Regions from separate parts of the Streptomyces chromofuscus genome, predicted to be linked through region 3. Evidence: riboswitches for the same ligand, from Rfam matches in the RefSeq annotation. Region 3 holds a riboswitch; each other region holds the start of a gene.
The links. Region 3 has a riboswitch for cyclic di-AMP ahead of IPT68_RS17390 (M23 family metallopeptidase). Riboswitches for the same ligand answer to the same signal wherever they lie in the genome.
Positions count from the first base shown of each region.

Region 1 (5,751 bases), 510 kb from region 3:
GTCGGTGGGCTCGGTGCGCGGGGTGGGCGGCGGGGGCGTTTCCATGACCTGTCTCTCTGTACGTATCTGAAGGGGACGTCCGGTGCGTGCACGGAGGGGACGTCCGGTACGCGCGTGCGGGGCGTCCGGGTCAGCCGTCGGCGGCGTCCGACTTGTCGACCCCGTCCCAGACGTTCGCGTACCAGGGGCGGTCGGCCGCGCCCTGGTCGGCGCGGGACTGCCTGGCCGCGTCCGGGTCGATCACGACGTAACCGGTCTCCCCCGGCATCACGTAGTGCAGCCGCTCACGGATCTGCTGCTCCGCGTACGCGTCGTCCTGCCAACGCGCCTTGAGGTCGCGCAGTTCCTCGACCCGCTCCCGGGCCTGCTCCTTCTGCCGCTGGAGGTCGGTGATCTCGGCGCGCTGGGCGACGTACTGCCTTATCGGGTAGGCGAGCGCGACGACCAGTGAGCAGACGACGAGGGCGAGCAGGGCCGCGCGGCCGGTGAGCCGGGAGCGGCGGGCCTGGCGGCGGGTCTGCGAGCGGTAGACGCGCGCCGCGGTCTGCTCACCGAGCAGCCGGATCCTGGTCGCGGTGGAGAAACGGTCGCGTTCCTTCACGGCCATCTGGCTCTCGCCTCCCCATGCCTGCGTGTGCACACGCGCGTACGTCCCCGCACACGGTACGGGACCGGGTGCGGGGACGTACGTACGACGCTTCCTACGAGGGCGTCACTCGGCCGTCGAAGGCGCTTTGGCCCTTCGCAGGAGTTCAGCCCTCGAAGGCGCTCAGCCCTTGAAGCGCGGGAAGGCGCTGCGGCCGGCGTACACCGCGGCGTCGTCGAGGATCTCCTCGATGCGCAGCAGCTGGTTGTACTTGGCGACGCGCTCGGAGCGGGCCGGGGCGCCGGTCTTGATCTGGCCGCAGTTGGTGGCGACGGCGAGGTCGGCGATGGTGACGTCCTCGGTCTCGCCGGAGCGGTGGGACATCATGCACTTGAAGCCGTTGCGCTGGGCCAGCTCCACGGCGTCCAGGGTCTCGGTCAGCGAGCCGATCTGGTTGACCTTGACGAGCAGCGCGTTGCCCGCGCCCTCCTCGATGCCCCGGGCCAGACGCTCCGGGTTGGTGACGAACAGGTCGTCGCCGACGAGCTGGACCTTGTCACCGAGCTTGGCGGTGATGGTCTTCCAGCCCTCCCAGTCGTCCTCGAACAGCGGGTCCTCGATGGAGACCAGCGGGTACGCCGCGACCAGCTCGGCGTAGTACTCGGTCATCTCGGCGGCCGAGCGCTCCTTGCCCTCGAAGACGTAGGAGCCGTCCTTGTAGAACTCGGACGCGGCCACGTCGAGGGCGAGGGCGATCTGCTCGCCGGGGGCGTAGCCGGCCTCCTTGATGGCCTCGAGGATGAGGTCGAGGGCCTCGCGGTTGGAGCCGAGGTTGGGGGCGAAGCCGCCCTCGTCGCCGAGGCCGGTGGACAGGCCCTTGTTCTTCAGGACCTTCTTCAGGGTGTGGTAGACCTCGGCGCCCCAGCGCAGCGCCTCGGAGAAGGACTCCGCGCCGATCGGGGCGATCATGAACTCCTGGATGTCCACGTTGGAGTCGGCGTGCGAGCCGCCGTTCAGGATGTTCATCATCGGCACCGGCAGCAGGTGCGCGTTCGGGCCGCCCAGGTAGCGGAACAGCGGCAGGTCGCTGGCCTCGGAGGCGGCGTGGGCGACGGCGAGCGAGACGCCGAGGATGGCGTTGGCGCCGAGGGAGCCCTTGTTGTCGGTGGCGTCCAGGTCGAACATCGCCTGGTCGATCAGGCGCTGCTCGGTGGCGTCGTAGCCGACCAGCTCAGGGCCGATCTGCTCGATGACGGCGAGGACGGCCTTCTCGACGCCCTTGCCGAGGTAGCGGTTGGGGTCGCCGTCGCGGAGCTCGATGGCCTCGAAGGCGCCGGTGGAAGCGCCGGACGGAACGGCGGCACGACCCGTGCTGCCGTCGTCGAGGCCGACCTCGACCTCGACCGTGGGGTTGCCTCGGGAGTCCAGGATTTCCCGGGCTACGACGACGTCGATGGACGGCACGAGCATCTCCTTCGTGGATGTGACGCGGTTTAGCAGGACCGCAGCGGCTCTGCGAGACGAGCCTAACCGGCTCCGTGCGATCGGCCAGCCGGTCGCCCACCTCATGGACGGAACCGAGAGTAAATTGTTTCCGAACGGAACAAAGACGGGGTCACAAGTGGGCGGCACGAAGAGGTGATGGGGAGGGCGGGCGTCGGTGGTGAGGGGCGCCGACGGTGGGGGCGTCGACCGCGGCGGCGACGGGGTGGGGCGTCGGCGGGAGGCGCATGTGGCGGCGGGAGATGCCGGTGGCGGCGGAGGGCGTCGGTGGAGGAGGAGGCGTCGGCAGGAGACGCCGGTGGGGGCGCGGAGGGCGTCGGGCGGGGGCAGCGGGCTCCGGCGGATGACGCCGGTGGGCGCAAGAGGCGCCGATTGACGGCAGAGGACGCCGACGGGCGCAAGACGCGCCGGTGGCGACAGAGGCCGCCAACGGGCGCAGAGGCATCGGTGACGGCAGAGGCTTCGACGGGAGACGTCAGGTGGCGGCGAAGGGCCTCGGCGACGACAGCAGGCTTCGACGGAGACCTGAGCGGGCGCGTAGCGGACGAGTGAGCCGGTGACGCGAAAAGCCCCGCCCCGGCGCGTGCGGGGGAACACGCACCGGGGCGGGGGACCCGTGGGGACGGGGGGTAGCCCTCACGGGAGCCTCTCGGGGCCTCCAGCATGGCGGCCCCTCATGTGAGGGCGCTGTGGGTCTGCTGCGAAACCCCTCTTACTTCAGGTGCAGCTGCTGACCCGGGAAGATGAGGTCGGCGTCGTCGACGATGTCCTTGTTCAGCTGGAACAGCTTCTCCCAGCCGCCCTCGACGTCGTGCTCGGCGGCGATGGTGCTGAGGGTGTCGCCCTCGACGACCTTGTACTCGCCGTCGCCCTTCTCGACCTTCTGACCGGTCGGCGTGGTGACCGTCTCCTTGGCGGCCGGGCGCTCCTGCGAACGGGAGGCCGACTGCTGCTCGGTCGCACGCGTGCTGGTCTCGGCGCTCTGCTCGGTGCTCTGCGAGGAGCCGCTGTCGGTGGAGCCGCCGCCGGTGTAGGTGGCGTTCGACAGGCCCGTGCCGCAGACCGGCCAGGCGCCCTTGCCCTGACCCGCGAGCACCTTCTCGGCGATCTGGATCTGCTGCTCCTTGGAGGCCTGGTCGGCCGTGGCGGCGTACTGGGTACCGCCGTACGCGGCCCACGTCGAGGCGGAGAACTGCAGACCGCCGTAGTAGCCGTTACCGGTGTTGATGGACCAGTTGCCGCCGGACTCGCACTGGGCGACGGCGTCCCACTCGGCGGCGGTCGCGGCGGAGGCGCTGCCGGCCGCCATCAGCGGCGCGGCGACGGCGGCGGCGCCGGTGACGCCGACGGCGGCGATGGCGCGAACGGTCTTGGACGGACGACGGTGCTTGCCCTTGCCGGAAAACAGCATGGTTGGGTCCCCTCACCGACGCCTGCGAGGTGAGCTGTCGGGTTCGGGCCGGTTGAGTTGCCCGGCCACACCTCCGTGGGAGGCGCGGCTTCACCCCGAGCCGGTTCCGGCGCTGAGTCTCCTCAACTGCCGGACCCGGCACTTACCTTGGGTCCCCCGCTCCTGCCTACGGCGCTTGACGCGACGACTGTTCCCGGGCGGCCGCTGGCAGGATTCGGCGTTACGGCTGCCGGGGCTCGCATTGGCGAGCGGTCATGACCGTAGACAGGCGATCGGCGGAATTTCAAAGACGATCAGGGCTTCTGAGACTCATCCCACACTTTCGCCAAACCGGACATTCGGCTCGAAGTGTGACGTGAACTCCCGCTGCTCCCGGGCCGTTTCCGAGCCGCCCTCCGGCTCGCCCTCTGGTCTACTTTCCGCCCGTTTCGCCCCTTACCTCCAGCGTCTGACCGGGCCGGATGAGGTCGGGGTCGGTGCCGAGGGAGTCCTTGTTCCCGGCGTAGAGCGCGGACCATCCGCCGTGCACGCCAAGGGAGTCGGCGATCCCCGAGAGACTGTCGCCCTCCTGGACCGTGTACGAACCGCCGGCGGCCGCACGGGGGGTGGCACCGTCACGCGAGGCGTGCCGCCCGGTCGATTCGGCGCCCCGGCCGCCGGCCGGCTCCTCGTTCGCACTGCTCCCGCGGTGCTTGCCGGTGCCGAGGGAGCCCGTGTCGGTGAGGCTGGACCTGTTCGGCGTGCTCCACGACAGCCCTGAAGACGGCGAGCTTTTCGGGGATTTGCCCGATTCCGTCGGCGATTGACCCGCCCCGGGCGATTCGGCGGAACCGGAGGAGGGGATGGAGTGGGAAGGCCTGGAGGTGATGGAGCCGGCGGAAGGGGTGGATTTGGCGGATTCGCCGGAATCAGTGGATGTGGCGGAATCCGTGGGCCTATTGGACTTGTTGGATCCATTCGAGCCGTTCGAACCGCTGGAGCGGCCCGACGCGCCGTCGATGTCGCCGGAGCGGGCGCCACCGGATGAATGGGACAAGCCAAGCGAGTTGGACAGACTTCCCGAACCGCCCGATATCGTACCCACCGGCGTACTCGACGCGTCACCGGCCACGCCCGTGTCGACCACAGCCGCCTCGGAGTCGGTGTCGAGCCCCACGAGCGGACCGCAGGTCGCCCACGCGCCGACACCCTGGTCCGCGAGGACCTTCTCGGCCACGGCGATCTGCTGCGAACGGCTGGCCTGGTCCGCTCTCGCCGCGTAGGTGAGGCCGCCGTACTTCTCCCAGTCGTCCTGGGAGAGTTGCAGCCCGCCGTAGTACCCGTTGCCCGTGTCGGCGCTCCAGGAGCCGCCGGTCTCGCACTCGGCGACCCGGTCCCAGGTCGTCCCGCTGGCCGCGCTCGCGCCGGTGGCGCCGAGAAGGGGGATGGCGATGGCGGAGCCGGTCACCCCGGCCGCGACGACAAGGGCGGGCGCCTGGCGGGGGCGACGGTGACGACCGTTCCCGGAAAGCATGCGGGGACCTTTCGCAAGACAACAGGGACCAGCGCGGCGGCCGATGACAGCCGTCACGCTGATGGCGTGAACGTATCGGCAGTCGATCACTTGTCACAAGTTAATGCCGCACAGATCACGTGAACATCACAGAGTTGAACGCGTGTCACGTTCGCGCTGGTGCCGCCCTCTTGACCGTCGGATGGTACCTCCGGCCTGTACCGCCCGCTTGTACCGCCCGGCTACGGAACGGGCGTGAACTCCACCGGCAGTGTTCGCAGACCCCGCATGATGAGCCCGCCACGCCAGCGCAGTTCCGCCGGATCCACCGCGAGTCTCAGGTCCGGGAGGCGGGTGAGAAGGGTGGCCAGCGCGGTCTGGCCCTCCAGCCGGGCGAGGGGCGCGCCGAGGCAGTAGTGGATGCCGTGGCCGTAGCCCAGGTGCTGGTTGTCGCGGCGGGCGAGGTCGAGGGTGTCCGGGTCCGCGAACCGCTCCGGGTCCCGGTCGGCGGCGGCGAGCACGACGAGGACGGGGTCGCCGGGTGCGATGTCCTGTCCGCCGATGGTGAGCGGCTGCGTGGCGAACCGCCAGGTGGCGAGTTCCACGGGGCCGTCGTAGCGCAGGAGTTCCTCGACGCCGGTCTCCAGCAGGGCGCGTTCGCCGCGGGCGAGGGACTGCTGGAGGCGGCTGCGCTGGCCGGGGTGGGTGAGCAGCGCGTAAGTGCCGTTGCCGATGAGGTTGACGGTGGTCTCGAACCCG
Region 1 covers NZ_CP063374.1:3,356,230-3,361,980, forward strand. The annotation lists gene IPT68_RS15015 (DUF501 domain-containing protein) at 1-45, opposite strand, end outside; gene IPT68_RS15020 (FtsB family cell division protein) at 131-607, opposite strand; gene eno (phosphopyruvate hydratase) at 770-2,050, opposite strand; gene IPT68_RS15030 (LysM peptidoglycan-binding domain-containing protein) at 2,802-3,500, opposite strand; cyclic di-AMP (ydaO/yuaA leader) riboswitch at 3,505-3,684, opposite strand; gene IPT68_RS15035 (LysM peptidoglycan-binding domain-containing protein) at 3,913-5,013, opposite strand; gene IPT68_RS15040 (cytochrome P450 family protein) at 5,235-5,751, opposite strand, start outside.
Region 1: linked by a shared signal. The riboswitch ahead of IPT68_RS15030 (LysM peptidoglycan-binding domain-containing protein) and the one ahead of IPT68_RS17390 (M23 family metallopeptidase) in region 3 are both predicted to bind cyclic di-AMP.

Region 2 (5,751 bases), 2.3 Mb from region 3:
AAATTCCGCGGTTTCCCGACCGCACCGCGATCGAAGGGACGTACATGCCCATGGGTCACACGGCCACAGCCGAGGCAGGCTCCGGCGGCCTGACAGCGACAGAGCACCGCCTGGACAACGGCCTGCGCGTGGTGCTCTCCGAGGACCACCTGACCCCGGTCGCGGCGGTGTGCCTGTGGTACGACGTCGGCTCGCGCCACGAGGTCAAGGGACGTACCGGCCTGGCTCACCTTTTCGAGCACTTGATGTTCCAGGGGTCCGCCCAGGTCAGGGGCAACGGGCACTTCGAGCTGGTGCAGGGTGCCGGAGGCTCGCTGAACGGCACCACCAGCTTCGAGCGCACCAACTACTTCGAGACCATGCCCACCCACCAGCTGGAGCTCGCCCTCTGGCTGGAGGCGGACCGCATGGGTTCGCTGCTCACCGCCCTCGACGACGAGTCCATGGAGAACCAGCGGGACGTCGTCAAGAACGAGCGCCGGCAGCGCTACGACAACGTCCCCTACGGGACCGCGTTCGAGCGGCTCGCGGCCCTCGCCTACCCGGAGGGCCACCCGTACCACCACACGCCGATCGGCTCGATGGCCGACCTCGACGCGGCGACCCTGGAGGACGCGCGCGAGTTCTTCCGCACGTACTACGCGCCGAACAACGCGGTGCTGTCCGTCGTCGGCGACATCGATCCCGAGCAGACACTCGAGTGGATCAAGAAGTACTTCGGCTCCATCGCCGCCCATGACGGCAAGCCCGCCCCGCGCGACGGCTCGCTGCCCGAGATCATCGGCAGGGAGCTGCGCGAGGTCGTCGAGGAGGAGGTCCCGGCGCGCGCCCTGATGGCCGCCTACCGGCTCCCGCACGACGGCACGCGCGCGTGCGACGCCGCCGACGTCGCGCTCACCATCCTCGGCGGCGGCGAGTCGTCCCGCCTGTACAACCGGCTCGTACGCCGGGACCGCACGGCGGTCGCGGCCGGGTTCGGCCTGCTGCGGCTGGCCGGGGCGCCCTCCCTGGGGTGGCTGGACGTGAAGACGTCCGGCGACGTCGAGGTGCCGGTCATCGAGGCCGCCATCGACGAGGAGCTCACCCGGTTCGCCGAGGAGGGCCCGACGGCCGAGGAGATGGAGCGCGCGCAGGCCCTGCTGGAGCGGGAGTGGCTGGACCGGCTCGGCACGGTCGCCAGCCGCGCCGACGAACTGTGCCGGTACGCCGTGCTGTTCGGCGACCCGAAGCTCGCCTTCACCGCCGTCCAGCGCGTCCTGGAAGTCACCGCCGAGGAGGTCCGGGAGGTCGCCAAGGCCCGCCTGCGGCCCGACAACCGCGCGGTGCTCGTCTACGAGCCGACGGCCGCGCAGGCCGAAGAAGCCGAGGCAGCCGCCACGGAGGGAGCTCAGGCCCCCGCCGCCGCGGCCACCGAGGCCCACGACACCAAGGCCGCACCGGCCCACGACACCGACGCCGCGCAGGCCGCCGGCGGCGACGACACCGAGGAGGCGGCCCAGTGACCGAGCTCGCCACGATGGACTTCCACCCCCAGCCGCAGGCGGGCGAGGCGCGCCCCTGGGCGTTCCCGGCCCCCACGCGCGGGACGCTCGACAACGGCCTGACCGTGCTGCGCTGCCACCGCCCCGGCCAGCAGGTCGTCGCCGTCGAGATGCTCCTGGGCGCGCCCCTGGACGCCGAGCCCGCCGACCTGGACGGCGTCGCCACGATCATGGCCCGCGCCTTCTCCGAGGGCACCGACAAGCACTCCGCCGAGGAGTTCGCCGCCGAGCTGGAGCGCTGCGGCGCCACCCTCGACTCGCACGCCGACCACCCCGGCGTCCGGCTGAGCCTGGAGGTCCCGGTCTCCCGGCTGCCCAAGGCCCTCGGTCTGCTCGCCGACGCCCTCAGGGCGCCCGCCTTCGCCGACAGCGAGGTCGAGCGGCTGGTCCGCAACCGCCTCGACGAGATCCCGCACGAGCTGGCCAACCCGGCCCGGCGGGCCGCCAAGGAGCTCTCCAAGGAGCTGTTCCCGGCGACCTCGCGCATGTCGCGCCCGCGCCAGGGCACCGAGGAGACGGTCGCGAAGATCGACTCCGCCGCCGTACGCTCCTTCTACGAGCGGTACGTCCGCCCCTCCACCGCCACGGCCGTGGTGGTCGGCGACCTCACCGGCGTCGACCTCGACGCCCTGCTCGGCGACACCCTGGGCGCCTGGACCGGGTCCCCGGGGCAGCCGCGGCCCGTGCCGGCGGTGACCGCCGACGACACCGGCCGCGTCGTCATCGTGGACCGGCCCGGCGCGGTGCAGACCCAGCTGCTGATCGGCCGCGTGGGCCCCGACCGGCACGACCGCGTGTGGCCGGCCCAGGTGCTCGGCACCTACTGCCTGGGCGGCACCCTCACCTCCCGCCTGGACCGCGTCCTGCGCGAGGAGAAGGGCTACACCTACGGGGTGCGCTCGTTCGGCCAGGTACTGCGCTCCGCCCCCGACGGCAGCGGCGCCTCGATGCTCGCCATCAGCGGTTCCGTCGACACACCGAACACCGGCCCCGCGCTGGAGGACCTCTGGACGGTGCTGCGCACGCTCGCCGCGGAGGGCCTCACGGACGCCGAGCGCGACGTCGCCGTGCAGAACCTCGTCGGTGTGGCGCCGCTGAAGTACGAGACCGCGGCGGCGGTGGCGGGCACGCTGGCCGACCAGGTCGAGCAGCACCTGCCCGACGACTACCAGGCGACGCTGTACCAGCAACTCGCCGCGACCGGCACCGTGGAGGCCACCGCGGCGGTCGTCAGCGCCTTCCCGGTGGACCGTCTGGTGACGGTGCTCGTCGGTGACGCGGGGCAGATCAAGGAGCCCGTCGAGGCCCTCGGTATCGGCGAAGTCACCGTCGTGACGGCCGAGTAGAGGCAGACCGGCGGCACGCGCGTGCAGGGGCCCTGGTGACCGATCCGTCACCAGGGCCCCTTGATGTGCCGGTTGAGCGATGGGAATGTCCCAATTGAGGCAGAGGTTGCCTGTCTGACCTGTGGGATGCGCTACAAACGCCCTTCTTCGTTTGGGGATCGGAAGATGTCCCGTTTAGCGTCATCCGGGCTGTCCGTCAGGCAGTGCGCCGCACCCGCGGCACCGGACAGTCATCGCCGAGTCCCCGTACGGCGCGAGCCAGGGGAGCCGGGGACCCAACCATGAAGTCCCTGGGGTGAATCGGACGCCCGCGCGCGGCGAGGGAGTCCGTAGGAGACCTTCCTGCTCCGAACCCGTCAGCTAACCCGGTAGGCGAGAGGGAAGGAAAGGACAAAGCCACCACATGGCGTTCACGCGCGCCACCGGGAAGCACCGTCGTCCCAGCCGGATGAAGCGCACCACCGCCCACGCGGCGGGTGTCGCCGCGCTCACCACCACCGGAGTCATCGGCACCCTGGCCGCTCCCGCGCTCGCCACCGAGCCCGCGGCCGAGGAGACCGGCCTGCTCCCGGTCGTCTCCATCGGCGACTCGGTCGCCGAGCAGATAGACGCCCAGGCCGCCGCCCAGAAGCAGGCCGCGGCGAAGGCGGCCGCCGAGAAGAAGGCCGAGGCCGCCGCCGCACAGCGCGCCAGGGAGCAGGCGAAGGAGGCGCGCGAGGCCGAGGAGCGTGCCGCCCGTGAGGCCGAGCGCAAGCGCCTCACCGCCCATGTCCCGCCGATCACCGGCTCCTACGTCTCCACCGGCTACCGGTCCGGTGGCTCCCTGTGGTCCTCCGGCAGCCACACCGGCGTCGACTTCCACGCCGCGAGCGGCACACTCGTGCGCGCGGTCGGCTCCGGCACCGTGGTCGAGGCCGGCTGGGGCGGGGCGTACGGCAATCAAGTAGTGATCAAGATGAACGACGGTACGTACACCCAGTACGGCCACCTGTCGTCCATCGGTGTCTCGGTGGGCCAGACGGTCACCCCGGGGCAGCGGATCGCCCTGTCCGGCGCCACTGGCAACGTCACCGGGGCGCACCTGCATTTCGAGGTCCGGACGACCCCGGAGTACGGCTCGGACATCGACCCGATCGCCTACCTCCGCTCGCACGGCGTCAGCGTCTGACGGCGGATCGCTCCGCTTCCCGCGGGCCCCGGCTCACGAGCCGGGGCTTTCGGCGTTTCGTGCGTCTGTATGTCCAAAAAAAATCCATGGATTCCAGCCCGCCGTCGGAAATCCCGGCTCATTGCAATAGAGTCACGGAACACACGTCGATCTCGACGTTTCATGGGGATTAAGGCGGAGGTCGGTCATGCGTATTCCGGCGCACTCGGTGTGCACGGCGATCCGGGACGACATCGTCGCGGGTGTCTACGAGCGTGGCGGCCGGCTCACCGAGGAACTCCTCGCGCGCCGCTACGGCGTCTCGCGCGTCCCCGTCCGGGAGGCATTGCGCACCCTGGAGGCCGAGGGTTTCGTGGTGACCCGGCGGCACGCGGGCGCGTGCGTGGCGGAGCCGACCGAGCAGGAGGCCGCCGACCTGCTGGAGATGCGCATGCTCCTTGAGCCGCTCGGCGCCTCCCGGGCGGCGCAGCGGCGCACCGAGGCCCATCTGAAGGTGCTGCGCGGCCTGGTCCGGCTGGGCCAGGAGCGGGCCAGGCGCGGCAACAGCGAGGACCTGCGCTCCCTGGGCGGCTGGTTCCACGAGACGCTCGCCCAGGCCTCCGGCAGCCCCGCCCTGATCGCCATGCTGACCCAGCTGCGGCACAAGATCGCCTGGATGTACGCCGTCGAGGCGCCCGTCAGCCCTGTGGAGTCCTGGACGGAGCACGGCGCGATCGTGGACGCGGTGGCGCGCGGCGACGGCGAGCGCGCGCGGGCGATCACGGCGCTGCACACCGAGCGCGCGACCGGCGCGCACCGGCTGCGCTTCTCCGTCAGCGGCGACCGCGCGGACCGTGTGAGGACTTCGCAACATGCCGTAAACATGACAGGCCTGCGGCATTAACACAGGCGCCGTATACAAAGAGGAGATATTCGGCGGCGGAGTATTTCCGCTGCCCTTTCCGGCCTGCCGTGAATTCCTGTCGACCTGCCGTGCATTCCTGTCGCACCGGCGCGTGAAAACGTGGCCGAGCATGCCGGAAAACAGCGATGCCGCACCGCCGGGAAACCGCCGAGCCGCCCCCTCCGGAAACCACCACGGCCCTACCGCCCGGAAACCGCGAGGCCCCGCCGCCCGGAAACCGCGACGCCCGCCGCCTGGAAACGGCGAGGCCGCGCCGCCCGGAGGGGCGACACGGCCTCAGGACTGCCGTGCGCGGGCTCAGACGGTCTCGGGAAGCTCCTCGAGACCCTCCGCGACCAGCTTGGCCAGACGGTCGAGCGCCGCGTCGGCACCCTCGGCGTCGGAGGCCAGGACGATCTCCTCGCCACCCTGGGCGCCCAGACCCAGGACGGCCAGCATGGACGCCGCGTTGACGGGGTTGCCGCCTGCCTTGGCGATCGTCACCGGGACGCCTGCGGCCGTGGCGGCTCGGACGAAGATGGAGGCGGGGCGGGCGTGGAGACCCTCGGCCCAGCCGACGTTGACGCGGCGCTCAGCCATGTGATGCTGCCCTTCAGGTGTTCAGGGTTGTCTAGACCAGTTTCCCATATCGTGAAGCCTGCCCGGACGGGTGCTTCGTCCCGTCCGGAGCGTCGCGGACCGCGGCCTCGGTCCGGTGTTGTCCCTCCACAGACTGCCTCGCGCCGTTGTCGTACGCGAGCCGTACTCTGGGGCCCATGCAGAGCCCGTCGGACCGGCACGAGTACCCCGCCC
Region 2 covers NZ_CP063374.1:6,141,275-6,147,025, forward strand. The annotation lists gene IPT68_RS27680 (M16 family metallopeptidase) at 51-1,502, shown strand; gene IPT68_RS27685 (M16 family metallopeptidase) at 1,499-2,887, shown strand; cyclic di-AMP (ydaO/yuaA leader) riboswitch at 3,112-3,277, shown strand; gene IPT68_RS27690 (M23 family metallopeptidase) at 3,291-4,055, shown strand; gene IPT68_RS27695 (GntR family transcriptional regulator) at 4,243-4,938, shown strand; gene IPT68_RS27700 (HPr family phosphocarrier protein) at 5,257-5,538, opposite strand; gene IPT68_RS27705 (bifunctional acetate--CoA ligase family protein/GNAT family N-acetyltransferase) at 5,715-5,751, shown strand, end outside.
Region 2: linked by a shared signal. The riboswitch ahead of IPT68_RS27690 (M23 family metallopeptidase) and the one ahead of IPT68_RS17390 (M23 family metallopeptidase) in region 3 are both predicted to bind cyclic di-AMP.

Region 3 (5,751 bases):
GCGGATGGCCGCCGCCGACCCGGACACCAACATCCTCGCCGTGGACGTCCACACCCCCGGCCAGGGCAACCTGCTCAACCTCGCCGACCAGGCCGGCCTCGGCAACGTCCGGGTGGCCAACGGCGACGCCATCATCCTGCTGCGCGAGATGCTCACCCCCGACTCCCTCGACGGGCTGCGCGTCTTCTTCCCCGACCCCTGGCCCAAGAAGCGGCACCACAAGCGGCGGCTGATCCAGCCGGACTTCCTCACCCTCGCCGCGAGCCGCCTCAGGCCCGGCGGGATCCTGCACTGCGCGACCGACTGGGTGCCGTACGCCGAGCAGATGCTCGAGGTGCTCACCGCGCACACCGACTTCGAGAACACCCGGCCCGACGGAGGCTTCGCCCCGCGCCCCGACTTCCGCCCGCTCACCCGTTTCGAGGGGCAGGGGCTGGACAAGGGTCATGAGGTGAACGACCTGCTCTTCCGCCGTGTACCGCACGACGACCGGCGCGCGGACCGGCGGTGAAGGACCAGCGTCCGCGCGACGGTCGGCCGTAAAACCCTTCCCTCGTTCGACTCTCCCCTCGTTAGGGTCAATGCCGTGGCGATCAGTCCCCCGTATCCGACGAACCCCGGCGTTCCCGGCGGCCGCCCCCTGCTGCACGCGCACTGGTGGCAGAAGCGGTGGGTGCGGTACGGCGCGCTGAGCACGCTGCTCGCCCTGTCCGGCCTGGTGATCCTCGCCCTGGTCCGCGAGCAGACCGGCACCGAGGGCTTCCTGGTCGGCCTCGGCCTCGCGGTCCTCCCCGTGCCGCTGCTGACAGCCGCCTTCCGGTGGCTGGACCGGGTCGAGCCCGGGCCCTGGCGGAACCTGGTCTTCGCCTTCGCCTGGGGAGCGTGCGCGGCGGCGCTGATAGCCATCGTCGCGAACAGCTTCGCCACCCAGTGGATAGCGACCGCGACCGCCGACCCGACCAGCGCCGACACCTGGGGCGCCACGGTCATAGCCCCGGTCGTCGAGGAGTCCGCGAAGGCGGCCGCGATCCTGCTGCTCTTCCTCTTCCGGCGCCGCGACTTCACCGGGATCCTCGACGGCGTCGTCATAGCCGGCGTCACCGCCACCGGCTTCGCCTTCACCGAGAACATCCTCTACCTCGGCACCGCCTTCGGCACCGACCAGCTGGCCGGCCACAGCGGGATCGCCTCCGTGACCGCCGCTACCTTCTTCGTGCGGGTCGTCATGTCGCCGTTCGCGCACCCCCTGTTCACCGTGTTCACCGGCATCGCCTTCGGCATCGCCGCGCTCGCCGGGGAACGCCAGCGGCTGCGCCGGATCCTGCTGCCGCCGGCCGGGCTGCTGCTCGCGATGGGCATGCACGCCTTGTGGAACGGCTCGGCGACCTTCGGCGACTTCGGCTTCTTCGCGGTGTACGGCGGCTTCATGGTCCCCGCGTTCGGCCTGCTGACCTGGCTGGTGGTCTGGACGCGGCAGCGGGAGCTGCGGACCGTCCGCGAGGAGCTGCCCGCCTACGTCGTCGCCGGCTGGCTCTCGCCCGCCGAACCGTTCGCCCTCGGCTCGATGCGGGCCCGCCGCCTGGCCCGCGAGTACGCCGGCCACCACCTCGGCAAACCGGCCGCGCGGGCCGTCGCGCAGTACGAGGCGTACGCCACGTCCCTGGCCTTCCTGCGGCACCGGGGCCGCCGCGGCCGGGCCCGGACCGACTTCGTCGTGCGGGAACGCGAGCTGCTGAGGGAACTGTGGAACCGCCGTGAGATCGCCCGGCCGGCCCTGGAGTACGCGGCACGCGTGACCGCCCCGCCGATGCCGGCGATGATGCCGCCGGTGTACGGCTGGGCGCCGGCGCACGGGCCGACGGCGCCCTACCCGGTGTACAACCCGTACCGGTCGTAGGACTGCCGGTCGTAGGACACCACGTAGGACACCAGAGGGCCGCGGACAGCCGAAACCGGCAGCCCTGACGTCGGGGGGTTGCCGTCAGGACCGCCGGGGTTGGAGGGGGAACGCGTTCCTTAAGGGGTGAGGCCCTTGCTCTGCAGCCAGGCCAGCGGGTCGAGTCCGCCGCCGCCGGTGTGCACCTCCAGGTGCAGGTGCGCGCCGGTCACGTTGCCGGTCGCGCCCACGCGGCCGATGACCTCGCCCGTGGTGACCTTCTGGCCGACGCTGACGCCGATCGACGACTGGTGGGCGTACCAGATCTCGGTGCCGTCGTCGAGGGTCAGCACGGTCTTGTAGCCGTACGACCCGTTCCAGCCCGCCTCGGTGATGGTGCCGCTGTGCACCGCCTTGATCGGGGTGCCCGTGGGCGCGGCGAAGTCGAGGCCCGTGTGGTAACCGGACGACCACAGGGCGCCGGCCTGGCCGAAGGTGGAGGTGATGGTGTACGAGGAGGTCGGCAGCGCGTACTGCCTGGCCAGGGCGGCGAGCCGCTCGGCCTCGGCCTTCTTGCGGGCCTCCTCCTCGGCGAGGGCCTTGGCGGCGGCGGCCTTCTCCTCGGCCTCCTTCTCCGCCTTGGCCGCGGCCTCGGCGGCGGCCTTCTCGGCGGCGGCCGCGGCCTCCGCTGCGGCCTTGCTCTCGACCTGCTCCTGCTGCTGCTCGGCCTGCGCGATGATGCGGGCACGCAACGCCTCACCGGCGTCGGTGGTGCCCTCCGCGGTCTCCGCGGGGGTCGCGCCGAGGCTGCTGAGCGGGGCACTCGCGAGCTGGGGCTCGGTGGAGTCTGCGTCCTCGTCGTCGGACATCAGCGCGCCGACGGAGGGCAGGTCGGGCATGGAGATCGACACCGGCGGCTTGCCCGCGTTCGCACTGGCCATGCCGCCCGCGCCGACCGCGGCTATGACGCCGACGCCGAGAACGGTGGAGCTGCGGGCGAGTCCACCGCCGCGCTGCTTGCTGACACGGTGCCGACCGCGTACGGGGCGGATGGTCTCCGCAGTGGGATTCCACTCCTCCCACGGGCCCTCGTCGGTGCGCTGCGCGCCGTAGACGAACGTGTCGGTGCTGTCGGCGGCGCGCTGGCCAGGCACGAACGGGGCTTGTGGGGCAGGCCGGTTGGACGCCACGTGGGCGTACTCCTTTCCTTCCTTCTCGCCTACCGGGTTAGCTGACGGGTTCGGAGCAGGAAGGTCTCCTACGCGCGTAAACCAGCCGTACCACTACGGCGGCATACGCCCGATTCACCCCAAGGTGGTGGTTCCCCGGTTCCCTTGTGCGGCCGGTAAGGGCCTCGCGCGGGATTCGGCGCGTGCGCACGGAGCCGCCTCTTGTGACGGCTGGGACGACCGCGCTGCGTTATCGGACGTTAATAGAACCAGGGCCTGATTTCCAAGCCGTTCCACTTGATCATTAAGGTTTTCCGCCAGGACGTACGGGCCATCAACGACGAAAATCGGGCGAGTTGACCTCCGGTCAGGACCGTACCCATTTCTGACTGCATGTCAGTTGTCATGCGGAGGGCGTTTGTTCCATCACCCCTGGTGACGGTCGCCGGACGGCGAGCAGAGCCATGTCGTCGGTGGTGCCGCCCTCGCTGTGCCGGCGAACGTCTTCGGCCACCGCGCAGAGCAGTTCGGCGGGCCCGCCGAAGGTCCGGCCGGCCAGCCGGGCCGCCGGGTCGTAGAAGACGCCCCGGGCGTCCCGCGCCTCGGACAAGCCGTCCGTGTACAGCAGCAGCGTCGCGCCGCCCGGGAAGCGGGACTCCTCCGCGCGGTCCGGCCAGGAGGCCAGCTCACCCATGCCGAGCGGCAGCGCCGCCTGCCGGGCGGGCAGCGGGCGCACCGTGCCGTCGGCGTAGAGCATCAGCGGCGGCGGATGGCCGCGGTTGAGGATGCGGACGACACCGTCCTCGTGCGGGATCTCGGCGAGTACGGCGGTGGTGAACCCCTCGAAGGCGTCGATCGCGTCCCGTCGCGTGCCCTCGCGCGTCAGCGCCCGCTCCAGCCGCCGCGCCACCGCCTCCAGCGTCGCCTCGTGCTCGGCGGCCTCCCGGAACGCCCCGACGACCACGGCGACCGCCGCCACCGCCCCCATGCCCTTGCCGCGCACGTCCCCCACCACGAGCCGTACGCCGTACCGGCTGTCCTGCACCGCGTACAGATCGCCGCCGATGAAGGCATCCGCCTGCGCGGCCTCGTAGCGCGCGGCGACCTCGAAGCCGCCGATCCGCTCCATCGGCTCCGGCAGTACCGCCAGCTGGGCGGCCTCGGCGATCTCCCAGGCCGAATGGAGACGGGCGTGGCTGCGCCGGACGAGCCCGTTGATCAGCAGGGCGAGGGCGGCGACCGTCACCACGGTGACCTGCTCGGTGAGCGCCTCGACCTGGAGGAGGTCGCCGTACCGGATGTCCACCGCCATGCCCACGGCGACGGCGGCGACGCCGATGAGAAGCGTGGCCCGGCGGGAAAGAAGCGGTGCGGCGATCAGCGGGGCGGCGGTGAACAGCGGGGCGGCGCTGAAACCGCGGGGGGTGAGGTAGTCGTAGCAGCCGCCGATGACGACGAGCAGGGCGGGGAGGGCGCGGACGAAGGTGCGGGCGAAGAAGACCGGCCGTTCCTCGGTGGGCGGCTCGGGCGGCTCGGGGCGCGCGAGCGCGGGGGAGTCACGGGGGCGACCCGAGCCGGGAGCCCCGCCCTCGGGGAGCCCGCCGCCGGCTCCGGGGTACGGCCGCTCTCCTTCTGCCTCCGCAGGCCGCACTGTCCTCTCCCACCACGACGGTCACCGCACCTGTCCAGCGTTCCCGCAGTGGGCGCGCGGGACCAGCCCGGATGGGCCGACCGGATGAGGGGAGAGAGTGAGAGGAGAGGGCGAGGACCGGAAACGACTCGGGGCCGGAACCCATGATCTGGATTCCGGCCCCGGGCCTTCAGTAGCGGGGACAGGATTTGAACCTGCGACCTCTGGGTTATGAGCCCAGCGAGCTACCGAGCTGCTCCACCCCGCGTCGGTATGACACCAGTGTACGGCATGCGCGGGGCCCGACGCGCCACGGTTTCCCCCGACCCCCGCTGAGCAGGCGGTTTCCGGCCGGACGCCGGCTACGGGGGCCGGGTACGGGGGCCGGGGACCACCCGATTGACGGGTAGCCGGCCACCCGTTCTCGCGCGTTCATCCCAGCTGGGGGCGGCCGAGGGCGCGGGCCGTCGCGCGTCCGCGGACCCCACCAGCGCAGGAACGCGAGCGGTGGCCCCGTTGGTGCCGCACCGACCGCAGACCGAACAGGAGACCACCGTATGACCCAGGCCACGGAACGGACCGAGTTGCCCGAGCGGCTGGTCGAGCTGATCACCCACCACTTGGAAGTGCGGGTGGACCGGGACCGGCTGACGCCCGACGTGACCTTCGCGAGCATCGGCATGGACTCGCTGTCCCTGATGGAGCTGGTCGTGGCCGCCGAGGAGGAGTTCGGCATCGTGCTGCCCGACGAGGCGCTGGACCTCTCCCCCGCCTCCACCCTCGGTGACGCCGCCCGGGCCTTCCGCGATGCGGCCTGACGTCGCGGTCACCGGGCTCGGCCTGGTGACACCCGCCGGGCTGACCGCCGGGGACAACTGGTCGGCCCTGTGCCGGGGCCGCTCGCTGGCCGCCCCGGATCCCGAACTCGCCGGCCTGCCTGTCGACTTCTCGTGCCAGGTGACCGGGCTGGACGCCGAACGGGAGCTCGGACGTCCGCTCGCCCGGCGCATGGACGGCTTCCTGCGGTTCGCCCTGGTCGCCGCCCGGCGGGCGGTCGCCGACGCCGGGCTCGATCC
Region 3 covers NZ_CP063374.1:3,862,568-3,868,318, forward strand. The annotation lists gene trmB (tRNA (guanosine(46)-N7)-methyltransferase TrmB) at 1-511, shown strand, start outside; gene IPT68_RS17385 (PrsW family intramembrane metalloprotease) at 587-1,897, shown strand; gene IPT68_RS17390 (M23 family metallopeptidase) at 2,017-3,066, opposite strand; cyclic di-AMP (ydaO/yuaA leader) riboswitch at 3,078-3,257, opposite strand; gene IPT68_RS17395 (PP2C family protein-serine/threonine phosphatase) at 3,449-4,696, opposite strand; tRNA gene IPT68_RS17400 (tRNA-Met) at 4,870-4,943, opposite strand; gene IPT68_RS17405 (phosphopantetheine-binding protein) at 5,233-5,493, shown strand; gene IPT68_RS17410 (beta-ketoacyl-[acyl-carrier-protein] synthase family protein) at 5,483-5,751, shown strand, end outside.